DNA from 3 places in the Polaromonas vacuolata genome. Region 2 is predicted to be linked to each of the others. Evidence: predicted binding sites of a transcription regulator. Region 2 holds the regulator's gene; each other region holds the start of a gene.
The links. Region 2 encodes sigma-54, which starts transcription at its own class of promoters, with help from an activator protein. Its sites were predicted from a motif close to TGGCANGNAANCTGCTTT; they were not measured.
Positions count from the first base shown of each region.

Region 1: a site for sigma-54 is predicted at 1,884-1,901, ahead of HC248_RS12955 (DUF1028 domain-containing protein). Genes of this name have one in related genera too.
Region 3: a site for sigma-54 is predicted at 2,877-2,894, ahead of HC248_RS09040 (ammonium transporter). Genes of this name have one in related genera too.

Region 1 is NZ_CP051461.1:2,844,539-2,852,549, forward strand. It holds gene HC248_RS12945 (ABC transporter ATP-binding protein) at 1-9, opposite strand, end outside; gene HC248_RS12950 (ABC transporter ATP-binding protein) at 6-998, opposite strand; gene HC248_RS12955 (DUF1028 domain-containing protein) at 995-1,720, opposite strand; gene HC248_RS12960 (NAD-dependent epimerase/dehydratase family protein) at 1,929-2,858, opposite strand; gene HC248_RS12965 (CDP-6-deoxy-delta-3,4-glucoseen reductase) at 2,922-3,962, shown strand; gene HC248_RS12970 (Bug family tripartite tricarboxylate transporter substrate binding protein) at 4,205-5,164, shown strand; gene HC248_RS12975 (3-deoxy-D-manno-octulosonic acid transferase) at 5,248-6,543, opposite strand; gene waaC (lipopolysaccharide heptosyltransferase I) at 6,540-7,577, opposite strand; gene HC248_RS12985 (phosphomannomutase/phosphoglucomutase) at 7,605-8,011, opposite strand, start outside.
Region 2 is NZ_CP051461.1:3,520,226-3,528,236, reverse strand. It holds gene HC248_RS16075 (THUMP domain-containing class I SAM-dependent RNA methyltransferase) at 1-1,130, opposite strand, end outside; gene HC248_RS16070 (RNA polymerase factor sigma-54) at 1,141-2,712, opposite strand; gene lptB (LPS export ABC transporter ATP-binding protein) at 2,724-3,527, opposite strand; gene lptA (lipopolysaccharide transport periplasmic protein LptA) at 3,535-4,149, opposite strand; gene HC248_RS16055 (thiol:disulfide interchange protein DsbA/DsbL) at 4,385-5,038, opposite strand; gene HC248_RS16050 (SPOR domain-containing protein) at 5,150-5,830, opposite strand; gene argS (arginine--tRNA ligase) at 5,921-7,594, opposite strand; glycine riboswitch at 7,883-7,974, shown strand.
Region 3 is NZ_CP051461.1:1,979,681-1,987,691, reverse strand. It holds gene HC248_RS09055 (hydroxymethylglutaryl-CoA lyase) at 1-711, shown strand, start outside; gene HC248_RS09050 (SDR family oxidoreductase) at 754-1,527, opposite strand; gene HC248_RS09045 (Bug family tripartite tricarboxylate transporter substrate binding protein) at 1,715-2,701, shown strand; gene HC248_RS09040 (ammonium transporter) at 2,966-4,168, shown strand; gene HC248_RS09035 (ABC transporter substrate-binding protein) at 4,384-5,568, opposite strand; gene HC248_RS09030 (ABC transporter ATP-binding protein) at 5,630-6,337, opposite strand; gene HC248_RS09025 (ABC transporter ATP-binding protein) at 6,324-7,088, opposite strand; gene HC248_RS09020 (branched-chain amino acid ABC transporter permease) at 7,081-8,011, opposite strand, start outside.

The sequences.
Region 1 (8,011 bases), 680 kb from region 2:
GTCGTTCATGCAACTGTCTCGCTAGAAAAATCAAGAGGCGCCATCCAGCAAGCCGCTTGGTGACCATCGCCCAAGTCGGTTAGCGGGGGTGGCTCGGCATGGCATTTATCTTGTGCGAACGGGCAGCGCGGCGCAAACCGGCAGCCTTGTAAACCACTCATGGGCGTGGGTACTTGGCCTTCGATGGCCGCAAGCCGGTCTTGTTCTAAATGCAGTTTAGGAATCGATCCCAGCAAGCCAATGGTGTAGGGGTGCTGGGGATTTTCAAACAAATCTTTAACACTGGCGCGCTCGACAATCCGGCCGCTATACATCACCAGCACATCGTCAGCCAGCTCAGCGATCACGCCTAAGTCGTGCGTGATCAGCATGATGGCGGTGCCGGTTTCTTCACGCAGGCTGCGCATTAATTCCAGCACTTGGGCTTGGATAGTCACATCCAATGCGGTGGTCGGCTCGTCGGCAATCAACAGGGCTGGCTCGCAGCACAAAGCCATGGCAATCATGACGCGCTGGCGCATGCCGCCTGAGAGTTTGTGCGGATACTCGTCTATGCGCCGCTCTGGTGCGGGTATACGCACACGGCGCAGCATTTCTATCGCGTGGTCTCTGGCTTGGGCTGGATTTAAATCGCGGTGGCAACGAATCGCCTCTGTCAATTGATCGCCAATCGTGAAGGCCGGATTCAATGAGGTCATGGGCTCTTGAAAAATCATTGCAATACGGTTGCCGCGCAAAGCCCGCATCTCAGGCGCAGACAACTGCGTCAGATCAGCGCCATCAAAAACAATACTGCCGCTGGCAATACGGCCTTGGCCTTTGGGCAGCAAGCCCATGATGGACAGCGAGGTGACGCTTTTACCGCAACCGGACTCACCCACAATGCCCAGTGTGCGGCCGGCTTGAACGGAAAAACTAACGCGATCAACAGCGGTGAATTCACCGCCTTCAACTTTGAAACACGTGCTTAGGTTTTTTACTTCTAACAATGCGCTCATGCTTGTGGCTCCGGGGATTTTTGGGCGGCGTGAAAGCGCGCTATGTGGGCATCAATTTCTGTACGATCGATGATGCCGCTGGGGTTTTCGCGCGTCGCGAGACATTGTGAAAAAGGCAAGTAACGCTCCAAACTCACGCGGTAAAGGCGGAGCAATTCATCCAGTGGTTCTGTATGGTCGTCAATACGAATGTCTAGCGCGGGATAGTCTTGACCCGAGTAAATCAGTAAGGCCGCAGCTTGCTTGCCGCGCTTATCGCCGCCAGCGGTTTGACCGGCTTGCATAGCCAGAATCAAACGCAAGGCAAATGGCAGCGCATTATTGTGTTTATAACTTTGGGCAGTCGCGGCAATCACTTCAGGCCCGGCGAGCATATTGCCAGCGACTGAAAAACCGTTATGCAAACTGTGACCGCACCAGTCCACGCACTCTGCACCGGTGTGGGCAGCGCCTCGGCCTAGCGCATCGACAAGGTGAATTTGGCGCTGCGCAATGCCCGCGTCCAGCGCTAACAATGTGCGCAAAATTTCAGCCGGATCGCGTCCATCAGCCATAGCGGAAAGTGAAGGCGCGGCGAGCAAGGGATTGACCAGTGCTTGGGTGGCCAACGCGCCCACATGGCTTTGGCCAAATGGGCAAAGTGCACCGACTGCAAAAAAGCGACTGGCAACGGCAACACCCAAATCTCCGTTGGTGTCGCGTGCAACTATGGACCAGGTCATGCCATCCTCTCATGCGCTATGAGAGTGGTAAATCCAGCACTCATGCTAGGCTAAACCCTGATAGAAAAAGGCTGCGTCGCATCAGAGCATAGCCTGAAATACGCTTTAGAAAAGCCTCTGAATCATTAGGTGACAAAGTATTTATATAAACCATGCCAGCACTTATGCAAGACTCAGGCCAAAGTGGCCGACGCAGAAAAAAACGTTTTTAGATTTTTTTCTGCAAGCCGCTAACCACGTCGGGATAGTTCAGTTTCAAGCGCAATTCTTTTTTAAGCCGGCTGTTGTCCATACGGCGCGATTCAGACATAAAGCTCAATTGCATTGCCGGTAACAAACGTTGCGCCTCTGTGCGCGTTAAGCGCGGCGGCGGCGCCAGGCCGTAGAGGGACGCGGCCAAGTCAAAGTAGTCGCCCATTTTGAGATCGGTGTCATCGCTGACATTGCTCACACGCTGCGGCCTGCCGCGCCATAGCGCGGCTAAACAGGCGCGCGCTAAATCGTTGGCGTGAATGTGGTTGGTATAAACATCGTCCTCGGCCAGCAGCACCGGCGTGCCCTTGCGAAGCCTAGCCTCAGGCGTGCCGCCCACTCGATCGAGCGCATAAATACCGGGTATGCGCAAAATATGAACCTTGCTGCCGGTGCCGCGCCCGAACAGACGTAATTGGTCTTCCGCATCGACACGGCGCCAAGCGCGGCCAGTCTGGGGCGCTAAGGTGCGGGTTTCATCGATGTGCTGGCCCTCGCAGTCGCCATACACGCCGCTGGTTGAGCCGTAGACCAAGCTTTGCGGCAGACTGCGCAGCCGCAGCGCGCGTAGCAAATCTAGCGTTCTGGGATCGGTGCGGGCATAGGGGTCAAGATTCGGCGGCGGCGCTAAATGCAGCACTCTTGTAGCTAACGCTGAGAGCCGACGCAGCGTGCTTTTATCGTCTAAGTTACCGAGCAATGGCGTGATCTGCTGAGCGCGAAGCTCATCCAGCCGGGAGGCCGAAGAAGTCAGCGCCAGCACCCGAATCCGGGACGGTAGCAAACGCGCAGCGCGCATGCCGACGTCACCACAGCCAATGATTAAAACGCGTTGGCGGCGAAAGCGAGAAGGCAGTGCGCCTAAAGGGTTTGAGTTTGAGGGCAAAATTGGGGGATGCGCCGCTTTAGTGGCCACATTAAAAAACCAGATGTCTTAAGGATAACCACTATGAGTTTTAACATCACAGTATTGCCCAGCGGGCGATCTTTTACCGTCAACCCAGATGAAGCCCTGCTGGCAGCCGCCATCAGCCAAGGCATTGGCATGCCGTATGGCTGCAAAGACGGCGCTTGCGGGTCTTGCAAATGCAAGAAAATTTCTGGCACTGTCACGCTAGGGCCGCACCAAGCCAAAGCCCTCTCGCCGGAAGAAGAAGAAGCTGGATTTATCCTGACCTGTTGCGCAACCGCGCAAACCGACGTGGTGTTGGAGTCGCGCCAAGTCACCGACGAAAGCGCTTTTCCGATCAAAAAAATGCCGGTACGGGTTAACGCGTTAAACAAAGTTTCGCCCGATGTGATGGTGATGCGCCTGCAATTACCAGCCAGCGATGTGTTTAAGTACCACGCCGGTCAGTATGTTGAATTCTTGCTCAGAGACGGCGACAGACGCGCTTACTCTATGGCCAACGCACCACACCAGCAAACCGATAACCCGGGTCTTGAATTGCATGTTCGCCATTCGCCAGGCGGTAAATTTACCGATCCGGTGTTTGCCACCATGAAAGAAAAAGACATCTTGCGTATTGAAGGGCCTTACGGCAGCTTTTACCTGCGCGAAGAAAGTGAAAAACCGATGGTGATGCTGGCCTCAGGCACCGGCTTTGCGCCCATTAAAGCCATGATTGAGCACATGCAGTTCAAGGGCATTACCCGCCCCACGGTGTTGTACTGGGGCGGTCGCCGTCCACAAGACCTATACCTGCACGAATGGGTGTTAGCCAGAGTCGCAGAAATGCCAAACCTGAGCTATTTCCCCGTGGTGTCAGACGCGCTGCCTGAAGACGCATGGACTGGCCGTACCGGCTTTGTTCACCAAGCGGTTTTGCAAGACATTAGCGACTTTTCGGGTCATCAGGTTTATGCCTGCGGCGCGCCCATAGTGGTGGACTCAGCGCAAGCTGCCTACATTGCTGCAGGCTTGCCTGAAGACGAATTTTTCGCTGACTCTTTCATCACGGAAAAAGAAAAAGCTGCTGCGCTGACTTAACACGCGTTGGCTTAATCGGTGATGACGCTGCGCACTGAGCTTTGATCAATCAGCCATCCGCTTTTAGCGCGGCTAGCAATTAGCGCTTTTAAATTTGCTTTTTTTAACCGCTCTTTGTTGATTGTTCAGTGCAAAGCAGTGCAGCGCTTAATGCAACCCTCAGCATCAAGCTGGGGTGTGACAATCTTGGTATGAAAATCAAATACCAAAGTGACAGGGCTAGCTCTTCTAAAAGAGTGTTAATGGCGGGCCTGGCTTGCGCCATGGCTCTTTTTCTTGCACCCGTTAGCAGCGTACTGGCGCAATCAAAAGTCATACGCTTGATAGTGCCTTACGCACCCGGTGGTCCGATAGACGTGACGGCACGCATGATGGCTGAAGGGGTAAGAAATACCTTGGGCACGGTGATCATTGAAAACAAGCCGGGTGCCGGCGGCAACATCGGTTTGGACATGCTGGCCAAGGCTGCGCCCGATGGTATGACGATTGGAATTGCAGCCGTTGCAACCAATGCGATCAACCCTTGGCTCTACAGCAAAATGCCGTTTAATGCAGCGACGGATTTCGCACCCATCACGCAAATGCTGCGTGTGCCAAACGTGTTGGTGATGAATGCCGAAACCGCCAAGCGGCTAAATATCAACAGCGTAGCGGACTTGATTAAATATGCAAAAGCCAACCCAGCCAAACTCAATTACGCCAGCGGTGGCAACGGCAGCGCTGGCCATTTAGCCGGTGAAATTTTCAAAGCCAGAGCCGGTGTTTTCGCGCTGCACATTCCCTACAACGGTGGTAATCCAGCGCAGCTTGCCTTGCAAGGCGGTCAGGTCGATTTCAATTTTGATAATTTGGCAACGGCGGCTGCGGGTATCAAGTCAGGCAAGCTCAAAGCACTGGCTGTGACGACTTTAGCGCGCAGCAGTGCCTTGCCCGATGTGCCAGCGTTATCAGAAACGCTCAAGGGCTTTGAGATTGATACTTGGTGGGGCTTAGTTGCACCGGCCGGTACGTCCAAAGATGTGATTGCAAAACTGCATCATGCCTTTGCCGCAGCGCTCAATTCACCCGAAATCAAAAGCCGCTTCGCCTTGTTAATGGCCGAACCAGTAGCCAGTACGCCAGAAGAGTTTGCCCGCCTGATGAAAAACGAGTTGGCTAAATATGAAAAAGTAGTCAAGGCGTCGGGTGCTAAGGTGGACTAAGGTGGACTAAGGTGGACTAAGGTGGACTAAAAAATGATGGCGCCAGAGAACTGGATCTTCAAATTTCAGGTTAACCAGCAAACTCAATCACGCAAAAATGGCTGCAAGGCTTTAAACGTCAAGCGTGCCGCTCCGCTATAGCCAGCGGCAAACGCCAAACTGGCACGGGCTGCATCAGACAATTGCTGCGGATGGCTGATCAGCGCCATAGCGGCGGCAAAGCCTTGAGTCATATCGGCTACGCGCTGGGCTGCACCGCAGGCTTGGGCTTGCTCAGCGGCTTGGGCAAAGTTAAATGTGTGGGGGCCCATGACGATGGGGCAAGCGCAGGCGGCGGCTTCAATCAGATTTTGTCCACCTAAGGGCGCAAAGCTGCCGCCTAGCAATGCCGCGTCGGCTAGCGCGTAATACAAGGCCATTTCGCCGAGTGAGTCGCCCAGCCAGACATCGGCCTGCATCGCCTCAGCGCTGGCGCTTGGGCCGGCATCTGACCAGCTGGAGCGACGCGAAACGCTCAAACCCAGACCGCGCGCTAACTCGGCGACTTCATCAAAGCGCTGGGGGTGACGCGGGACTAGCAAAAAACGCGGGCTAACTAATCGCTTGGGCTGATCTTTAAACTGGCGAATCTGGCTTAGAAAATCGATTTCCTCACCTTTACGCGAGCTGGCAAACAGCAGCAGCGGTTCGGCCCGCTTCCAGAGGCGGCTTTTGGCGAGCAAGGCAGCATCCAGACTGACATCGAACTTGAGGTTGCCAGACACGCTTAGCCGCGTCACGCCCAAGCGGGCAAAGCGGCTAGCGTCGGCTTCAGTCTGCGCGAGTACAGCGCTTAAACCGCTATAAGCTGGGCGCGATAAGCTGGCCAATCGCAGGGCTTGGGCAAGGGATTTTTCAGACAACCTGGCATTGACTAACAGCATGGGCAAAGCGCAGCGCCTAGCCTCGGCTAGCGTGACCGGCCAGACCTCGGTTTCCATCAACAGTCCCAGGCGCGGCTTAAAGTGATGCAGAAACCGCCGCACCACCGCAGGGCTGTCCCAAGGCTGCCAGACCTGCACATCACCCGCACGCAATAACGCCCTGCCCGCCTCGCGTCCGGTGGCCGTGCCGTGAGTAAGCAAGATGCGCAGGTCGGGATAGTGTTCACGCAAAACCGCCAGCAAGGGCGCTGCTGTGCGCGTCTCACCGAGCGAGACCGCATGCAGCCACACCAGCTCACTTCGCGTTTCTAACGGCTGGCTGTAGTGGCCAAAGCGCTCTGCTACGGCGTAGCCATAGCCCGGCTCAAGCTGACCGCGGCGTGCCAGTTTGCGCCGCAGCAAGGGCTGACTCAGCCACATCACTAACGCATACAAACGCAGCATCAAGCGATTCATGCTTGGGCCGCGCATTGCCAAGCCTGCCATACCGCGGCGACCTCTGGCACGGGTAGGCCGTAGACGCTGAGCTGACGGCTTGGCTTTGCTGCGGGAAAAGAGACCGGCCCAGTGCGCCAGGCGGTGTCAAAGTTATACAGCTGCACGTGCGGTAAATCCAGTGCGACGGCAATGTGACTGACGCCGCTGTCCACGCCTATGACACCGGCACAACCAGCGAGCTCGTCGCACAAAGTATTTAATGCCAGCAACGGCATCACCACGGCGGCCGGGTATTGCCCGGCTTGTAATTGACTGCTGTTAAAGCAGTCCGCCATGGCTTGGCTGGTGGCTAATTCTGCGGCGTTGCCGTGCAGCAAAACTATCTGCATGCCGGCGGCATTAAAACGCAAACCCAGCGCCAGCCAGTGCGCCATTGGCCACTCTTTGTCGGCGCGTGAAGTACCGTGTACAAATGCAATCCGCTCGGGCTGAGCGGGCGTTGAATCGGCATAGCTGGCTGCGTTGGCTGAATTGAAAGACCGCAAGCCAAAGTTAGGCTCGGGCTTAAAACTGTAGTTAAGCGCCTTGGCCGCCAGCTCGCGGCCGCGCTCGACCGCGTGAATATGCGGCTTTATACGAATCGCCACATCGGCTAGCCAGCGCGTGGGCGCCTCGTAGCCAGAGCCTTCCGTTTGATTAGCCAGTGCATAACGTTTGCCGCCAGGCGCCAAGCGGGCCAGCCAAGAGACCACTGCCGATTTAGTCAAACCCTGCAAATCGATGACCGCGTCGTAGCGTTCACGCTGGAGTTCGGCTTTAAAGCTACGCCACTCCGCGCGGGTTGTCGCGGCCAAGGGCGATTTACTCCAGCGCCGAATCTTGCAGCCTATGCTGCGGTGCAACTGCGGCTGGCGCTCAAGCAAAGAAGCAAAAGACTGCTCCACAACCCAGTCAATCTGAGCGCCGGGAAAAGCGGCGCAAATGTCTTGCACCACCGGTAGGGTGTGAACGATATCGCCCAAAGACGAGAGTTTGACCAGCAGGATTTTCATGAATGATGGGCTAGCTTCAGGCGTTTTTTAGTGTGCAGAAGCCGTAAAACTCGCCTCTGGTTTGACACTGCGTAGCAGCGCCAACATGTCAGTTTCAATCCGCGCCAAAGCCTCAGCCGTGTGGCCCTCAAAACGCAGTACCAACACCGGCGTGGTGTTGGAGGCGCGAATCAAGCCAAAGCCGTCCGGCCAATCAACCCGTACGCCGTCAATCGTGTTGAGCACAGCCGGCGCAGCAAACTGGGCTTTTGCTATCAAAGCTTGGACGACTGTGTGCGGCTCACCTTCTACGCAAGCGACGTTGAGCTCGGGCGTGCTAAAGCTAGTGGGCAGGCCATTGAGTACTGGGCCGGCGTCGGGAGAGCGGCTAACTATCTCTAACAGTCTTGCGCCGGCGTAAGTGCCGTCGTCAAAACCATACCAGCGCTCTTTAA
Region 2 (8,011 bases):
GACGCTTGCTCGCCGGTTTCGGTTTGGGCTTGCTCGCGTCCGGGGTTGTTGCTGCGGTCGCGGCTAACTTGTGGGGATTCGTCGCGCGCCACGGGTTGACCAAACTCGTCAATGTTTTGGCCTTGAAACTGGCTGCGCCTTTGGTCTCTGCCTTGCAGCGCGGGTATGCCAGCTACGCCGGCGACGTCGATACGTTCACCATAGGGTGGATTAACCAGCATCACGCCGGAGGCGACTGGCGGCATACGCTGGAGTGCGTCGCCACCTCTGAACTGAACTGCGCCAGCAACACCGGCGCGCTCTGCGTTGCGCTCAGAAAAGTCGACCATACGAAACGACACATCACTGCCAAAGACTTCTGCCGTGGGCTCGGTAATAGCTGCTTCGGCTTGGTCTAGCAAGCCGTCCCAGACGTGGGCTTGAAACGGTAAATACTTTTGAAAAGCAAAGCGACGGTTAATGCCGGGCGCGATGTTGCAGGCAATTTGCGCCGCTTCGATGGCAATCGTGCCGGAGCCGCAGCAGGGGTCATAAAGTGCTACGCCTTGCTTGCACAATTCATCCCAGCCGCTGGCGGCGATCATGGCGGCGGCCAAGGTTTCTTTCAGTGGTGCATCGCCTTTGTCTTCGCGCCAGCCGCGTTTAAACAGTGGCTCGCCTGAACTGTCGATATAAATCGTCACGGTTTCTGTGGTCAGGTGGACGTAGACGCGCACATCTGGCCAGCGCGTGTCGACATCGGGACGGACATCGAACTTGTCGCGAAAACGGTCGGCAATCGCGTCTTTGATTTTTAGCGCGGCAAAGTTCAAGCTGGTCAGCGGGCTGTGCTGGGCGGTGATCTCAACCTTAAAGGTTTGCTTGGGCGTGAACCAAATTTCCCACGCCACTTCGGCGGCGGCGTTGTAGAGGTCTTGCTCGCTGCGGTATTGGCGGTGTTGCAACTCGATCAACACGCGCTGGGCTAGGCGGCTGTGCAGATTCAGCAGCATGGCATCGCGCCACGAGGCTTGCAGCTGTACGCCGGCGCGCCAGGCTTTGCCGTCTATGCCGGTGACGCGTTTGATCTCGGTGGCCAGCAAGGTTTCGACGCCGGCGGCGCAGGGTAGGAATAGTTGAAGTTGGTTCATAGTTCTAGATTCAGGTGAGGGCTTTGCGCAGGCTTGCCGGCGCTATGCGCAGGGCTTCCCGGTACTTGGCGACGGTGCGGCGTGCACATTCAATGCCTTGCTCTTTGAGCATTTCGGATATCTGATTGTCGCTCAGTGGTTTTTTTAAACTCTCTGAGCTCACAAACTGCTTAATCAGCGCGCGCACTGCGGTGCTAGATGCGTTGCCGCCGGTTTCTGTGCCCAGCGCTGAGCCGAAGAAATACTTCAGCTCAAAAGTGCCAAACGGCGTGCTCATGTATTTGGCGGTGGTCACGCGTGAGATGGTCGATTCATGCAGACCGAGCTCGTCTGCGATCTCGCGCAGCACCAGCGGCCGCATGGCTAACTCACCGTGGGTGAAGAAGTTTTTCTGGCGCTCGACGATGGCGGTGCTGACTCGCAAAATGGTGTCAAAGCGCTGCTGTATGTTTTTGATAAACCAGCGCGCTTCTTGCAAGCGCTGGGTGAGTGCCGGGCCGCCTTGGCCTTTGTGTTGCTTCAGGGCGTTGGCGTAGATGTCGTGCACGCGTAGACGCGGCATTACGTCGCTGTTAAGCGCGACCTTAAACCCTTTGGCGACTTTGGTGACCAGCACATCGGGCACGATTAGGTTGCGCTCAACATTGATAAAGCGCCGGCCCGGTTTGGGGTCAAGTCTGGCGATGAGAGCAATCGCTGCGCGTATGACGGCGTCAGGAAATCCGCACAGATGAACTAAGCGCTTGATGTCGCGCTTGGCCAGTAACTCCATGGGTTGGCGACAAATAGCCTTGGCCGCACTCACCGCTTGGCTGCTTTCACATTCGAGCAGTTGCAGGCTTAGGCATTCGGCCAAGTGGCGTGCGCCTACGCCGGCGGGCTCCATGTGTTGCAGCAGCTTGAGGGCAATTGTGAAGTGCTGTTCTAGATCTTCACGGTCTTCGAGCTGCTCGGGTTCAGCGCCGGCTAGACCTGCGGCGAGCGAGCTTAGGCTGTCTTCCAAATAGCCATCGTCGTTGAGTGATTCGATTAAAAAGTACAGCGCGGCGCGGTCTTCTTCAGACAAGCGCAGGCTAAGCGCTTGGCGGTGCAGATGGTCTTGCAGCGACTCATGGCTGCGGGCCAAATCAGAGGCATCGGCGTCGCTGTCATCGCCATTGTTTTTACGTGGCTGAGCGTCGCCGCCCCATTCGCCGTCGTCTGCTGAGGTCTCTACTGTGCCGTCGCCGTCCCAGCTTTCTTCGAGCTTGGCTTCAGAGCTGATCTCGGGCGTGCTGTCGTTGTCGTTTGAGTTTTCGCTAGTGCTTTGACTGCTGCTGGTCGAGTCGTGGGAGGGCGTGAATTCGGCGACGGATTCAAATTCTTGAGCCTCTTGACTGACCGGCGAGTCAACTTGGTCTAGGCCGAAGTCCTCGCGCGCTGCGCTGTCTTCGGATTGCTCTAGAAAAGGGTTTTCGTCCAGCATTTGTTCGACTTCTTGGCTGAGCTCTAAGGTCGAGAGTTGCAGCAGGCGAATCGATTGCTGCAACTGGGGCGTGAGCGCCAGATGCTGCGAGACGCGCAGTGACAAGCCTTGTTTCATCTGCGCTGTGCCTACATTCGGAAATGTTCGCCCAGATAGACCCGGCGCACATCTGCGTTGTTGACGATTTCTGTTGGCGTGCCGTTGGCCAGAACTTGGCCGTCGCTGATGATGTAGGCGTGGTCGCAAATGCCCAGTGTCTCGCGCACGTTGTGGTCGGTGATCAAAACACCTATGCCGCGGGCTTTTAAAAAGCCGATGATGCGTTGAATTTCGATCACGGCAATCGGATCAATGCCAGCAAACGGCTCGTCAAGCAAGATAAAGCGCGGCTGGGTGGCTAGTGCGCGGGCGATTTCGACGCGGCGGCGCTCACCACCGGACAGCGCTAGCGCTGGCGAGTCGCGCAGATGGGAGACGCGCAAGTCTTCTAGCAAGGTGTCTAAGCGCTGATCAATGGCCGTTTTGCTGAGTGGTTTGCCGGCAGCATCGTATTGCAGTTCCAACACTGCGCGCACATTTTCTTGTACTGTAAGTTTGCGAAAGATAGAGGCTTCCTGCGGCAGATAGCTCAGGCCCAGACTGGCACGCCGGTGTATGGGCATGTTTTCTATCGGCTGGCCGTCAATGCTGATGTTGCCGGCATCGGCGCGCACCAAACCCACAATCATGTAGAAAGAAGTGGTTTTGCCAGCCCCGTTAGGGCCTAGTAAACCCACGACTTCGCCATTTTTGACGGCTAGCGAAATGTCTTTAACTACCTTGCGGCTGCCGTAGGCTTTTTGTAGACCGTTGGCTATTAACTGGCTGGTGCCTGGTACGGCGTTGCTGGCGCTCGATGCGTTGAGTGGTGAGGTGGTGTTACCCGATTGCATGCGTTTCTTAGTTTTTGTCCGCGCCCAAGCGCAGGCTAGGGCGTAGCACCGGGCCGGGGGTAGTTGTTGGCGCTACTTTGGGCGGCGCTGCTGCTGTGCGTGGTGAGAGCAGGGCGCGTACCCGGCCAGTGGGGTTGGCGGCAGTGCTGTTTTTCGCGCCGCCGTCTACTGTGAAGACATCGGTGTTGTTGTTGTAGGTAATTAAGGCACCGCTTGTCTCATCGACTAAGGTAGTACCGTTGTAGCGGCGCAGTTCAGCGCGGCGGGTGAATTTGACAATGTCGGCTTGACTGTCGTACTCGATTAATTCGCCTTCGCCTTCAATGTACTCGTCAACTCCTTCGCGCTTTTTGCGGTAGAAGGCTCGCTTGCCTGCGGGCGCGATGACGGTGGCAAATTGATAGCCTTGGGGGTCTTGGCGCACATCGACGCGCTCACCACGAATAATGGTGGTGCCCTTGGTGATCACCACATTGCCAGTGAAAACGCTGGTTTGCTTGAGGTCGTCGTAGCGCAGTGCGTCCGCCTCAGCATTCATGGGCATATCGCGGTCGGCTTTTGGCGCACTTTGGGCGTAAGCTGCTGTCGCGGAAAGGGCTGTCACGGTTGCCAGGACAGCCATCAGGGCGTGGAGTTTTTTCATAAGGGGCACGAATCTTGCTGCATAGATTGTTTATTGTAGCCATGCGTTTGAACGCTCAGCTTTTGCAATGTATCTGATTGCCACAGCGTCAAAGTGAGCGTAACAAAATAAGAAGAACACAAAAAAAGCCCGCTGCAAAAATTGCGGCGGGCTTTGGGCGCTGGCGCGCTTTCAAACCAATGCGTAACCGGGTGAAAGCGACGCTATAGGCTGCTTAGGCTTTGATCTGCAAGCCAACCAAATAATCGACCACCGTCAGAGCGCGTTCCATAGACTGGGCTTGCGAGCCCGAGGTGTAATACTTTCCTGCAATGCCTAAAGCCGGCACGCCATCGACCTTGTAGGCGTCTTGCAATTGCACCGCCTTGCGCACCTTGGTCACCACTGGGAATGACTCGTAGGCTTGCATGAACTTGGCCTTGTCAACGCCTTGCTTGGCGATCCAGTTGGCGATTTGCTCGGCGTTGTTCAGGGTTTGTTTTTCAACGTGAATTGCATAAAAAACCTTGGCGTGCAAGTCGCCTAAACGGTTCATGCCTTCGAGCACGTAGTAAAGCCGCTGCTGAGGCTCAAAATCGGGCCGGAAGGCAATCGGAGCGCGTCTAAAGCTCACGTTTTTGGACATCTTGGCTAGCCATGCCGTGAGTTGCGGCTCAAAAGCGTTGCAGTGCGGGCAGCTGTACCAGAAGAACTCGACTACTTCGACTTTGCCGGCGGGTGCTTCGGTTGGTGCTGGCCTGTCCAGCAGCAGGTAATCACTGCCTTCTTTTGGCGCTTTGGCTTGGGCTTGTGCAAGGTTTGGCAATAACAGGCCGCTGCTTGCTGCGGTGGCGGCTACGGCTGATAGTGAGAATTCACGTCTTTGCATGGATATCGTCTTTCTTGGCTTAGGCCGAATAAATAGAGGAATGAAAAAATTCTGGCGCGGCAGGCTTGCCCCAACACAGTGTTTGACGGCTTAACGACAGAAAGTTCAGGTTTATCGCTGGATCCTTACCAAAGCGGTTTCTACCGAGCTTGCATCCAGCTTCTCTTTAATTTTGTCGGCCTCGGCTTTTTTGTCAAATGGCCCCAGTCGAACACGGTAAATCATGCTGCCCGATTGCTCGCGTTCGCTGACTTTGGCCTGAAAACCCAGCAAAGAAAGCTTGGCGCGTTGCTGCTCGGCGTCCTGAGGTGTGCGAAAAGCGCCGGCTTGAATGAAGTAGTTAAACGGATCGGTACTAGGCGCCGCAGCTGCTACTGGCTTTGTGCTGATTTTGTCCATCGGTTTTGCCGCCGCTTTGGCTTTGGCCAAGTCGCCCAGTGGATCGGAAGAAGGGGCTTTGCCTTCGTCGACGGTATTGGGTGGCGCAGCGGTTAAAGCAGGTGGTTGCATAGCGGGTGCTGTGCTGTCTTGATTAAGTGTGCCGGACGCGCTGGCGGCGCTTCTGGCGGGGTTTTTGCCGGCCAATGCTGCGTTCGGGTCCCAATCCTTGTTTTTCTTGGCTTCAGCAGCGTCGTTCTCGGCGCCGTGTGACTGGCCTTTGGTGAGAAAGGGAATCGGTACTTTGGTGACATACACCGCGACTGCCAGCGCCGCGCCCAAGCCTAGCAATACGCCAAGCACCAAGCCCAGTATGGTTCCGCCGGCCTGAGGCTTGCGTGTTGGTTTGTTCATAAGCTTGAAAATCTCCCGTTTGTCATGGCCTGCATTTTTAGCGGCATGTGTTGCTGTTTGTTTAGGCGGTCTTGAATTGCTGAAATGGCTTTACATCTTGCGCGGTGCGCTAACGCCCAGCACTTCCAGACCATTGTGCAATACCTGCGCAGTCGCCGCTACCAGCGCTAAGCGGGCGAGTTTGACGGCTTGGTCGTCGACCAAAATCCGCTCAGCGTCATAGTAGCTGTGGTAGCAGGCGGCGAGTTCGCGCAGGTAAAACGCCACATCGTGGGGCGCAAAGCCGCTGGCCGCGTTGGTCAGCATATCGGGATATTTGGCCAGCAGCAGCATCAAGGCTTGGGCTTGCGGGCTGGTCAGTGGCGCGAGGTCTACGCTATCGAGTGTGGCGAGCTCGCCACCCCAAGCTGCGAGCACCGAGCAGATTCGCGCATGTGCATATTGAACGTAATAGACCGGGTTTTCATTGTTCTTGGCCAGCGCCAAGTCGATGTCGAAAATGTATTCGGTGTCGGGTTTGCGGCTGAGCAGGAAAAAGCGCACGGCGTCTGCGCTAGTCCACTCAATCAAATCACGCAGCGTCACATAACTGCCGGCGCGCTTGGAGATTTTTACTTCCACGCCGTTGCGCATGACTCGCACCATGGTGTGCAAAACGTAGTCGGGGTAGCCCAGCGGCACGCCGGCGTCGGCTGCCTGCAGGCCAGCTCTGACGCGGGCAATCGTGCCGTGGTGGTCCATGCCTTGGATGTTGATGGCGCGGCTAAAGCCGCGTTCCCACTTGGCCAAGTGGTAGGCCACATCGGGCACGAAGTAGGTGTAGCTGCCGTCGCCTTTGCGCATCACGCGGTCTTTGTCGTCGCCGTAGTCGGTGGACTTTAGCCACAGCGCGCCGTCGAGCTCGTAAGTTTTGCCGGCTTCTTTGAGCCGCTCAACCGTGGACTCGACCCGGCCCGAGCTGTATAGGCTGGACTCTAAGTAGTAGTTATCAAAGCGTACCGAAAAAGCTTGCAAGTCTAGGTCTTGCTCGCGGCGCAGATAGGCAACCGCGAATTGGCGAATCGCATCCAAGTCTTCAATATCGCCCGTGGCCGTGACTTCGCGGTCGTCTGATCGCACGGTTTTAAGCGCGACGAAATCGGCCGCGATCTCGGCAATATAGTCGCCGTTGTAGGCGTTTTCTAACCACAGCGGATCGCCCGGGTTGATGCCCTTGGCTCTGGCTTGGGTGCTGGTGGCCAAGGTGTGAATTTGAACGCCGGCATCGTTGTAGTAAAACTCGCGAAACACGTCTACGCCCTGAGTGGCAAAGAGTTTGCAGATCGCATCACCCAAGGCGGCTTGCCGGCCATGGCCTACATGCAGCGGGCCAGTTGGGTTGGCTGAGACAAATTCGACCAGCGTGCGCTCGCCGGTCAGTGGCTTGACGCCGTAGACGCTACCGGCTTTTAGTATGTCGCGCACGGTTTCTTGTTTCGCTTCGGGTTTGAGGCGGATGTTGATAAAGCCTGGGCCGGCAATTTCAATCGCCTCTACCCAGCGGTCAAAGACTGGATTGGCCAGCAGCAGCAGGCGCAGGCTGTCGGCGACTTGGCGCGGGTTGAGCTTGAGGCTTTTGGCCAGTTGCATGGCCGCGGTGCAGGCAAAGTCGCCATGGGCGGCTACCTTGGGAGATTCAAAGGCGGCTTTTGCGCCGGCGCCAGGAGAGAGCTGTTCAAGGCTTGCAGCCAAGGCTGCCAGAAGGTCGTTTTTTATCAGAAGCATGGTTTGATTTTACGGTCAAGCCAATGTGGCAATTTGGTACTGCCGTACAAATCTGAGGGAATGCGTTTCGGACTGCTTTTTCTTGCCTTTTTTGGCTTAATTTTTAATCTCAGTCAGTGGTGTCCGTCAATGACGCTAAAGCGAGGCGTTTGTAGAAACAAGCTACAAATCATAAACCGCAAGCCAAAACTCAAACCTACTGGCTGGAGTGGTGTCGATTTATTTTGCGCGGGCTTGATTGTTCGGCAAGTCTTAGAGATTAAAAGCTGCACGCCTGTGTCACAATCCAAACTTCACCCAAGAGAGCGTTTGCATCCGTTGCAAGCCGCCGAAGGCGCAATCTCCCATGATCGCTCAGGCCCATGTATTGGATGGATAAACGCCGAATCTGGAGAGAGCTGCCGCGCAACGCGGACG
Region 3 (8,011 bases), 1.5 Mb from region 2:
ATGCGTGGCGCTGAACGCGCACTCGAATGCAAGGCTGATGAACTCAATCTGGTTATGTCAGCCAGCGAGACGCACAATCTGTGCAATACCCGCATGACGCGCCAGCAGTCGCGCCGCGTGCTCGCTGATATCTGCCGTCTTGCCGAAGGTCAAAGTGCGATTAATTTGTCGATATCCACTGCCTTCGGTTGCCCCATGGAAGGCGATGTGCCGGTGGCCGAGGTTTTGGCTTTGGGCGACTGGTTTGTTAAAGAGCAGGGCGTAGGCAGAATCACGCTATGCGACACCACTGGCATGGCCAATCCAGCGCAGGTAGAACGCATCTGCCAAGGCTTGGTCGAGCGCTGGCATGGGGTTGAAATCACGCTGCATTTTCACAATACGCGCGGCATGGGATTGGCCAATGTATTGCCCGGTTTAGCGGCTGGAATTGATCATTTTGATGCGTCTCTTGGCGGACTTGGTGGCTGCCCTTATGCGCCGGGCGCGACAGGGAATATTTGCACCGAAGACTTGACCCATATGCTTGAGAGCATGGGCTACAGCAGTGGCGTTGACCTCGATGCATTGCTAGCGTGCGCCGCGCAAATGCCAGGTTTGGTTGGCCATGGCGTTCCAGGCTATGTGCTCAAAGCGGGTAAATCAGACCGACGCTATGAAACGCCGGCTGATTTTGAGCAGACCCGCGCTAGGGCGCAGGGCAGGATTTAGAAAAGTTTTTCCACCGCCTGCAAAGGCGTGTTCTTAAGCTGATTAAATAATGCTCGCTCCACCGTCAACCACCAAAGCTTGACCCGTGATATGCCTAGAGGCATCTGAAGCCAGAAATACCACTGCGCCTTTTAGATCTTCGTCGCCGCCAATACGCCGCAGCGGAGACCGGTCAATCAGTTCAGCGCCTAGTTTTTCTATTAAGCCACTGGCGAGTTTGCTGTGAAAAAAGCCCGGGCAAATTGCGTTCACGCGAATGCCGTAATGGCCCCATTCCGAGGCCAGTGTGCGGGCAAAATTAATTGCCGCTGCTTTTGAGGTGTTGTAGGCAATCGTGTGCATGCCTGGTGGCGTGCCTTTAAGACCGGCGACTGAAGCGGTGACGATAATGCTGCCACGCCCATTCGGAATCATGCAGCGCTTGCCGACTTCGCGGGATAAGAAAAACGGTGCGCTGACATTTAAATCCATTACTTTGTGCCACGCTGCATCGGGATAATCTTCAGCTTTTGCACCCCAAGTAGCACCTGCGTTATTAACCAAAATATCAATGCTTTTGTAGCGTGCCAGCACTTGGTCTACCAAGCCCGGTATTTGGTCGAACTTAGACAAGTCGCAGACCAAGGTTTGAACTTCATAGCCCATGGCCTCAAGATGAATTTTGGCCGCTTCCAACTCATCTGCTTTACGCGCTGTGATGGCTAGCTTGGCACCCATCTCGCCCAAGGCCTCCGCCATTTGCAGGCCTAAGCCGCGCGAGCCGCCGGTTATCAGCGCGACTTGGCCAGTCAGGTCAAACAGTTTTTTAACACTCATTTTCAGCACACTTTCATCAATCTGAATGGCCGCATTTCAGCGACGTTTGTTCAGGTGTTGTTTAAAAAATTTAGCCCTCTAATTTAGAGGCTTAACTGTCAATGACTTGTCGAGTCAGAGACACTGGAAAACCCTCTCTACCTTAGGCCTCTAAGCTATTCACAATGAAGGTTTACCGAAAGATAAGATGCTGAAAAAATTGATTTTTCGTGCTGGTTTGACACTGCTTGCTATTAGCGCTGCTGCATCCGTAATCGCACAAACTAGTAATGCGTCAGCCTATCCTGCCAAGCCGATTCACATCATTGTTACTTTTAGCAGCGGCGGCGCACCTGATACGCTGGCACGCATTTTGGCCGAACGTTTGACAACTGCTTGGGGCCAGAGTGTGATCGTTGAAAATAAGCCCGGTGGCGGCGGTAATATTGGCTCAGACTATGTGGCAAGGTCAGCACCTGATGGCTACAACATTGTGGTTGGCACGGTGGGCACGCACTCCATTAATGGTGCTATTTACGCTTCGATGCCGTATGACATGGTCAAGGACTTCACCCCAATTACTCTGCTGGCCTCAACGCCAAATGTACTGGTGGTGAACAACGATTCACCGGCTAAAAATCTCAAAGACTTTATTGCGCTGGGCAAAAAAGAGGGCAAGATGAATTTCGCTTCATCGGGCACTGGCACCTCTATTCATATTTCTGGCGAGTTGTTTAAAACCATGACCGGCATTGATATGACGCACATTCCCTACAAGGGCAGGGCGACCGCTATTCCCGATTTGCTCGGTGGTCGGGTGACCATGATGTTTGATAATTTGCCGTCTAGTTTGCCCCTCATTCGGGAGGGAAAACTGCGCGCACTGGGTGTGACCAGCTTGCAGCGTTCGCCAGCGGCACCGGACATTCCCACCATTTCCGAGTCTGGTTTGCCCGGCTTTGAAGCGGTTTCTTGGTTTGCACTTTTTGCACCGGCTAATACGCCCAAGCCAATTATTGATAAGCTGCAATTAGAGGTCAGCAAAATCATTAAGTCACCAGCGGTCGCCAAGCGTTTGCTTGACCTTGGCTTAGAGCCAATCGGCTCAACGCCTGAGCAACTTGCCGCACATCAAAAAGCTGAAATCACCAAGTGGACAAAAGTGGTGAAGGACTCGGGCGCAAAAATCGATTAGCTTGCTTCAAGTCAGACTGGTGCTGAAGCGAGCGGCGTCAGTTTGTATAAAAGCGGGTTAAAAGCTCGCTTTTTTTTTGCCCAGTTGTCCGCCAGCTAAATATTTCTCTGATTACAAAAATCTAAAAAAGCTTTTTTAAAAAAGAGTGTTTTCAGTGCATTCAAAAGCACATTTCTGGCGCAAAAATTGCTTGTAATTGGTGCAATTTAAAATAAATTGCACAATATCGCACCAAATTTAAAGTAATTGCTCGAAAAGGAATTTATGGAAGCACTAAAACAGGGCTCAGATGTCTTGTTCATTCTGTTGGGCGCCATCATGGTGCTCGCCATGCACGCAGGTTTTGCTTTTCTCGAACTCGGGACGGTCAGAAAAAAGAATCAGGTCAACGCCTTGGTGAAAATACTGGCTGACTTCTCAGTCTCTACCGTGGTTTATTTTGCAGTCGGTTATGGCGTGGCTTATGGCACGCATTTTTTCATGGGTGCAGAAGAGTTGGCCGCAAAAAATGGCTATGAGCTGGTCAAGTTCTTCTTTTTACTGACCTTTGCTGCCGCGATTCCCGCCATTATTTCGGGCGGTATTGCGGAGCGGGCAAAGTTCTACCCACAACTCATAGCAACGGCTGTCATAGTCGGCTTTGTCTACCCCTTCTTTGAAGGCATAGTTTGGAACCAACACTTTGGTGTCCAAGCTTGGATTAAGTCTTTGACCGGCGCTGAGTTTCATGATTTTGCCGGCTCTATCGTCGTGCATGCTGTCGGCGGTTGGCTGGCGCTGCCGGCAGTGATATTGCTTGGTGCACGAAACAACCGCTATCGCAAAGATGGTGGTGTCTCGGCTCATCCACCATCAAGCATTCCCTTTCTTGCGCTAGGCGCTTGGGTGCTAACGGTTGGATGGTTTGGCTTTAATGTCATGAGCGCACAAACCATAGATAAAATTTCAGGCTTGGTGGCTGTTAACTCCGTCATGGCGATGGTGGGCGGCACACTGGTTGCGTTAGTTCTTGGTAAGAACGATCCCGGCTTTGTCTACAACGGCCCTTTGGCTGGACTAGTTGCAGTCTGTGCCGGTTCCGACTTAATGCATCCGCTGGGCGCATTGGTGGTTGGCGGTATAGCCGGCGCAGTGTTTGTGGTGATGTTCACACTGACTCAAAACAAATGGAAGATTGATGATGTGCTTGGCGTCTGGCCGCTGCACGGCTTATGTGGTCTTTGGGGCGGTATTGCTGCTGGTATTTTTGGCAGCAAAGCGTTTGGCGGTTTAGGAGGAGTCAGCCTTGGTGCGCAGGTGATTGGCAGCTTGATGGGTGTGGCTTGGGCTTTGCTTTCAGGATTTTTAGTCTACGGTATTCTTAAAGCCACTATGGGTTTACGCATGACGCAAGAAGAAGAGTTCGACGGTGCAGATTTGTCCATTCACCGAATCAGCGCGACGCCGGATCGGGATGTGAATTGGTGATGTGATTTAGCCGGCATAAATCGGAGTAGTCTTACATGAGTAGGGCGCTAAAAATTCAGACGATATTTTTGGCGTTACTACTGTTATAAATTGCGCTTCCAAAAGAGCGTTTGCAACGCCTTCGTTAAGGTGAGAGACCTTCTGTTAGCAGACAAAAAAATACCGGTTGCGCCGCAAGCGGCAAACAACCGGTATCTCAATGACTATGAAGATGCTTACTTAGCAGCCGGGGTCTCTATGACCTTAACTTTGCCGTTTTCAACAGCGCCGCCACGAGTGACCGTGATGGTTCCGCCTTGTGCGTCAACGCCGGTTACACCGCCAGGATTTTGTGCAGAGCTCAAGGCTTTGTAACCGTTTTGCAGTTGGGCACGAATGGCGACTGCATCGGTCGTAGTGCCAGCTAATTTCATAGCTTGCAACGTGGCGTGGATGGCGGTGTAGTTCCAGACCACTTCAGAGCCTGGATCACGGTTAGGGTAAATCTTGTGGAAGCGAACAACAAAGTCTTTCATCTCAGGCGCTGGGTCATCCACCACTGGCAGCACGCCAATCGCACCTTCAAGAGCGCCGTAGCCACCGGTCACTTTTGCCATTTCGTCAAGCTTGGCTTGATCGATGACGAAAAAGCCGCCTTTAAAACCTAATTCGCGGGCTTGTTTGACGACTAAGCCAGTCGGCTCAGAAGCGCCGCCAACAAACAACACGTCAGGTTTGGCCGCTAAAGCTTTGCTCACGCCGCTGTAGAAGTCGGTCGCGCGGTTGTAAGACATGGGGTTTTCTGCCACAACCGTGCCGCCAGCGGCTTCCCATGCGGGTTTAAAGGCTGCAACCCAAGCTTTGGCGTAATCGTGGTCGGCACCGATCAAAGCGATCTTCTTGCCGTAGCGTGTCATCAAGTATGCCGAAAAAGGCTTGATGTAAGAGGTGAACTCTGGCGGAATTCGCAGCGTCAGTTTGTTGCCGCGGTTGGTGATTTGCGGCACGCTGCTATACGCCAGCAGCAGGTATTTTTGCGCTTCGTTAGTCGTTTGCAAGGCGAAAATACCGCCTGAATGCGGTACCAATATAGCTGCGGTTTTGTACTGCTGCACCAGACGCTGGGCGTTGATGGCGGTTTCACTCGGGCTATATTTATCGTCTAGTGAGACCATCTCGAACTTGACTTTTTTGCCTGCGATTTCTGGATTCGTCGCATTGACTTCGTTAATCGCCATCAGCGCGCCATCGAGCACGTTTTTACCGTACTGAGCAGCACCACCTGAGAGTGGACCAGAGTAGCCGATTTTGACAATTTCTTGCGCTAATACGGGGCCGGCTGTGAGGGTTGCACAAGCCAGAATAAGCGCCGACATACGCAGGCGTGAAGGCAGCTTTGAAGCTGATGGGTTTTTTCTCATGGGTTTTGTCTCCTGGGTGTGAAAAAAAGAAAAGTGCTTAGTCGCTTAGTTGCTAAGTTGCTTAGGTGCCTATGTAGGCTTTGCGTATCGTGTCATCGGCGAGTAACTTTTCTGGGTCGCCCTCCATCACGATGCGTCCGCTTTCTATGACATAGGCGCGGTGAGCGATCTTGAGTGCGGCAAATGCGTTTTGCTCTGCAAGCATCACGGTCGTACCGGACTGATTGATTTTTTGTATGACTTCAAACATTTGCTTGATCACCAGTGGCGCCAAACCTAGCGACGGCTCATCGAGCAGCAGCACTTTGGGCCGGCCCATCATGGCGCGGCCAATGGCCACCATTTGTTGTTGACCACCGCTGAGTGAGCCTGCTGGATCGTCTTTTTTCTCCGCAAGAATCGGAAACAGTGCAAGCACTTCTTCCAACATGCGTTTACTCGGCGCTGGATCACGTCTGTGAACATAAGCGCCCAGCATTAAATTTTTCAGCACCGACATGCCGGGAAACAACTTGCGTCCCTCAGGGCACTGCACCACACCGGCTTCAACGATTTGTGATGCACGCATTCCTACGAGTTCTTTGTCACCATAGCGAATGCTGCCACCGGCAGCTTTATGGATGCCACTGGCGGTTAAAAAAATCGAACTTTTACCGGCGCCGTTTGCGCCTAAAAGAACCACCAACTCGCCTTCTTTTACATGCATTGTCACGCCGTCTAAGGCCAAAAAACTGCCGTAGCGTAGCGATAAATTCTCAAATGCCAGCATGGTCGCTCCCTAAGTAAGCATCGATCACCGCTGGGTTCGCGCGAATCTCTGCAGGTGTTCCTTCAGCGATTTTTTCGCCATAGTTAAGCACCAAAATTTTGTCGGCTAGGCTCATGATCATGTTCATTTTGTGTTCTATCAAGCACACCGTTAGACCGTGACTAACCATTTTTCGTATCAACTCAGCCAAGCCCAGCGTCTCTTCTGGGTTTAAGCCGCCGGCTGGCTCATCTAGCAGCAGCAGCTTGGGGTCGGTGGCCAGCGCTAGTGCAAAAGCTACGCGTTTTCGTTCTTCCTGGGTAATGTCGCCGGCTAGTCGGTTGGCAATGTGTGAGAGGCTCACAAAGTCAAGCGCATCGCGGGCTTTTTCGCGGCAGATGCGTTCTTCTTCCCTGAGCCGGCTAGAGTTGCACAGCACATCGAGCAAGCCTGAGCGCGTGCGCAAGCGGTGGCCAACGATGAGGTTGTCGAGTACGGTTGCCCCGTTAAACAGCGACGTCGTCTGAAAAGTACGCGCTACGCCGAGACGGGCAACTTGGTCGGTACGCAGGGATGTTACGTCGCGTCCGTCTAAAGTGATGGTGCCTGAAGTGGGTTTATAGACGCAGCTAATTAAGTTGAAAAACGTCGTTTTACCAGCGCCATTAGGCCCGATGATGGCGTTAATTTTTCCTTCTTCGATGATGGTGCTGACATCATTGACAGCAGCCAAACCGCCAAAGCGTATGGTGAGGTGATCAATCTTAAGCATTCTTGCCCTTCAAATCAGTGCGACGCGTGCGCCAAGCAAGATAGCTGCCGACGATGCCATTGGGAACAAAAATAACCAGTAATACCAAGATAGGGCCGAACACAATGAATCGGTATTCTTGCAAAAACTGCAGATACTGGGTTAGCCAAGGCACTGTTAGTGCGCCCAAGAGTGGGCCAATTAGCGTGCCCAGACCGCCAACCAACATGTACATGGTCATGTCAAAAGTGTGTTCTACGCCGGCTATGCTTGGGCCGATAAAGCGCACAAAACCAGCATAGAGACCACCGGCCATGCCGGCATAAAAAACCGACAACATAAAGGCCAACACCTTGTTGCGCATTAAGTTTATGCCCAAGGATTCCGCCAGTTCGTCACCGTTGCGTATTGCTATAAAGGTACGGCCTAGCAGTGAATTGACAATCCGTCGCATCGCCCACATACCCACTACTAGCCAGAAAAAGACTAAGTAGTAAAGCGCCAGTGGCGTGGTGAAAGTTATAGAACCAATAGCTTCGGGCGCTGGAATGCCCAAAATACCCACAGTTCCGTGTGTCAGGCCATCCCACTTTTCAATCACTAAAAACATGATGTAGCCCACGCACAGCGTGAAGATAGAAAAGTAATGACCTTTTAAGCGCAGCGACACAAGTCCTATAAAAAACCCGAGTGCTGCGGCGACCACACCCGACAGCGCGAACGCTGCCCAGAATGTGAAGTGATAGTCGACGGTGAGAATACCGACGGTATAAGCACCCACAGCCATAAAGCCGCTATGCGCTAAATTGAGTTGACCGGTGTAGCCGGTAATCAAGTTAAGGCCAATCGTTGCAATTGCAAAAATATAGGCCGTACTCATAACCGTCAAGTAATAGTCGTTCCCGGCCAGCCAAGGAAACGCCAAGCCTACGCTAATGAGCAGC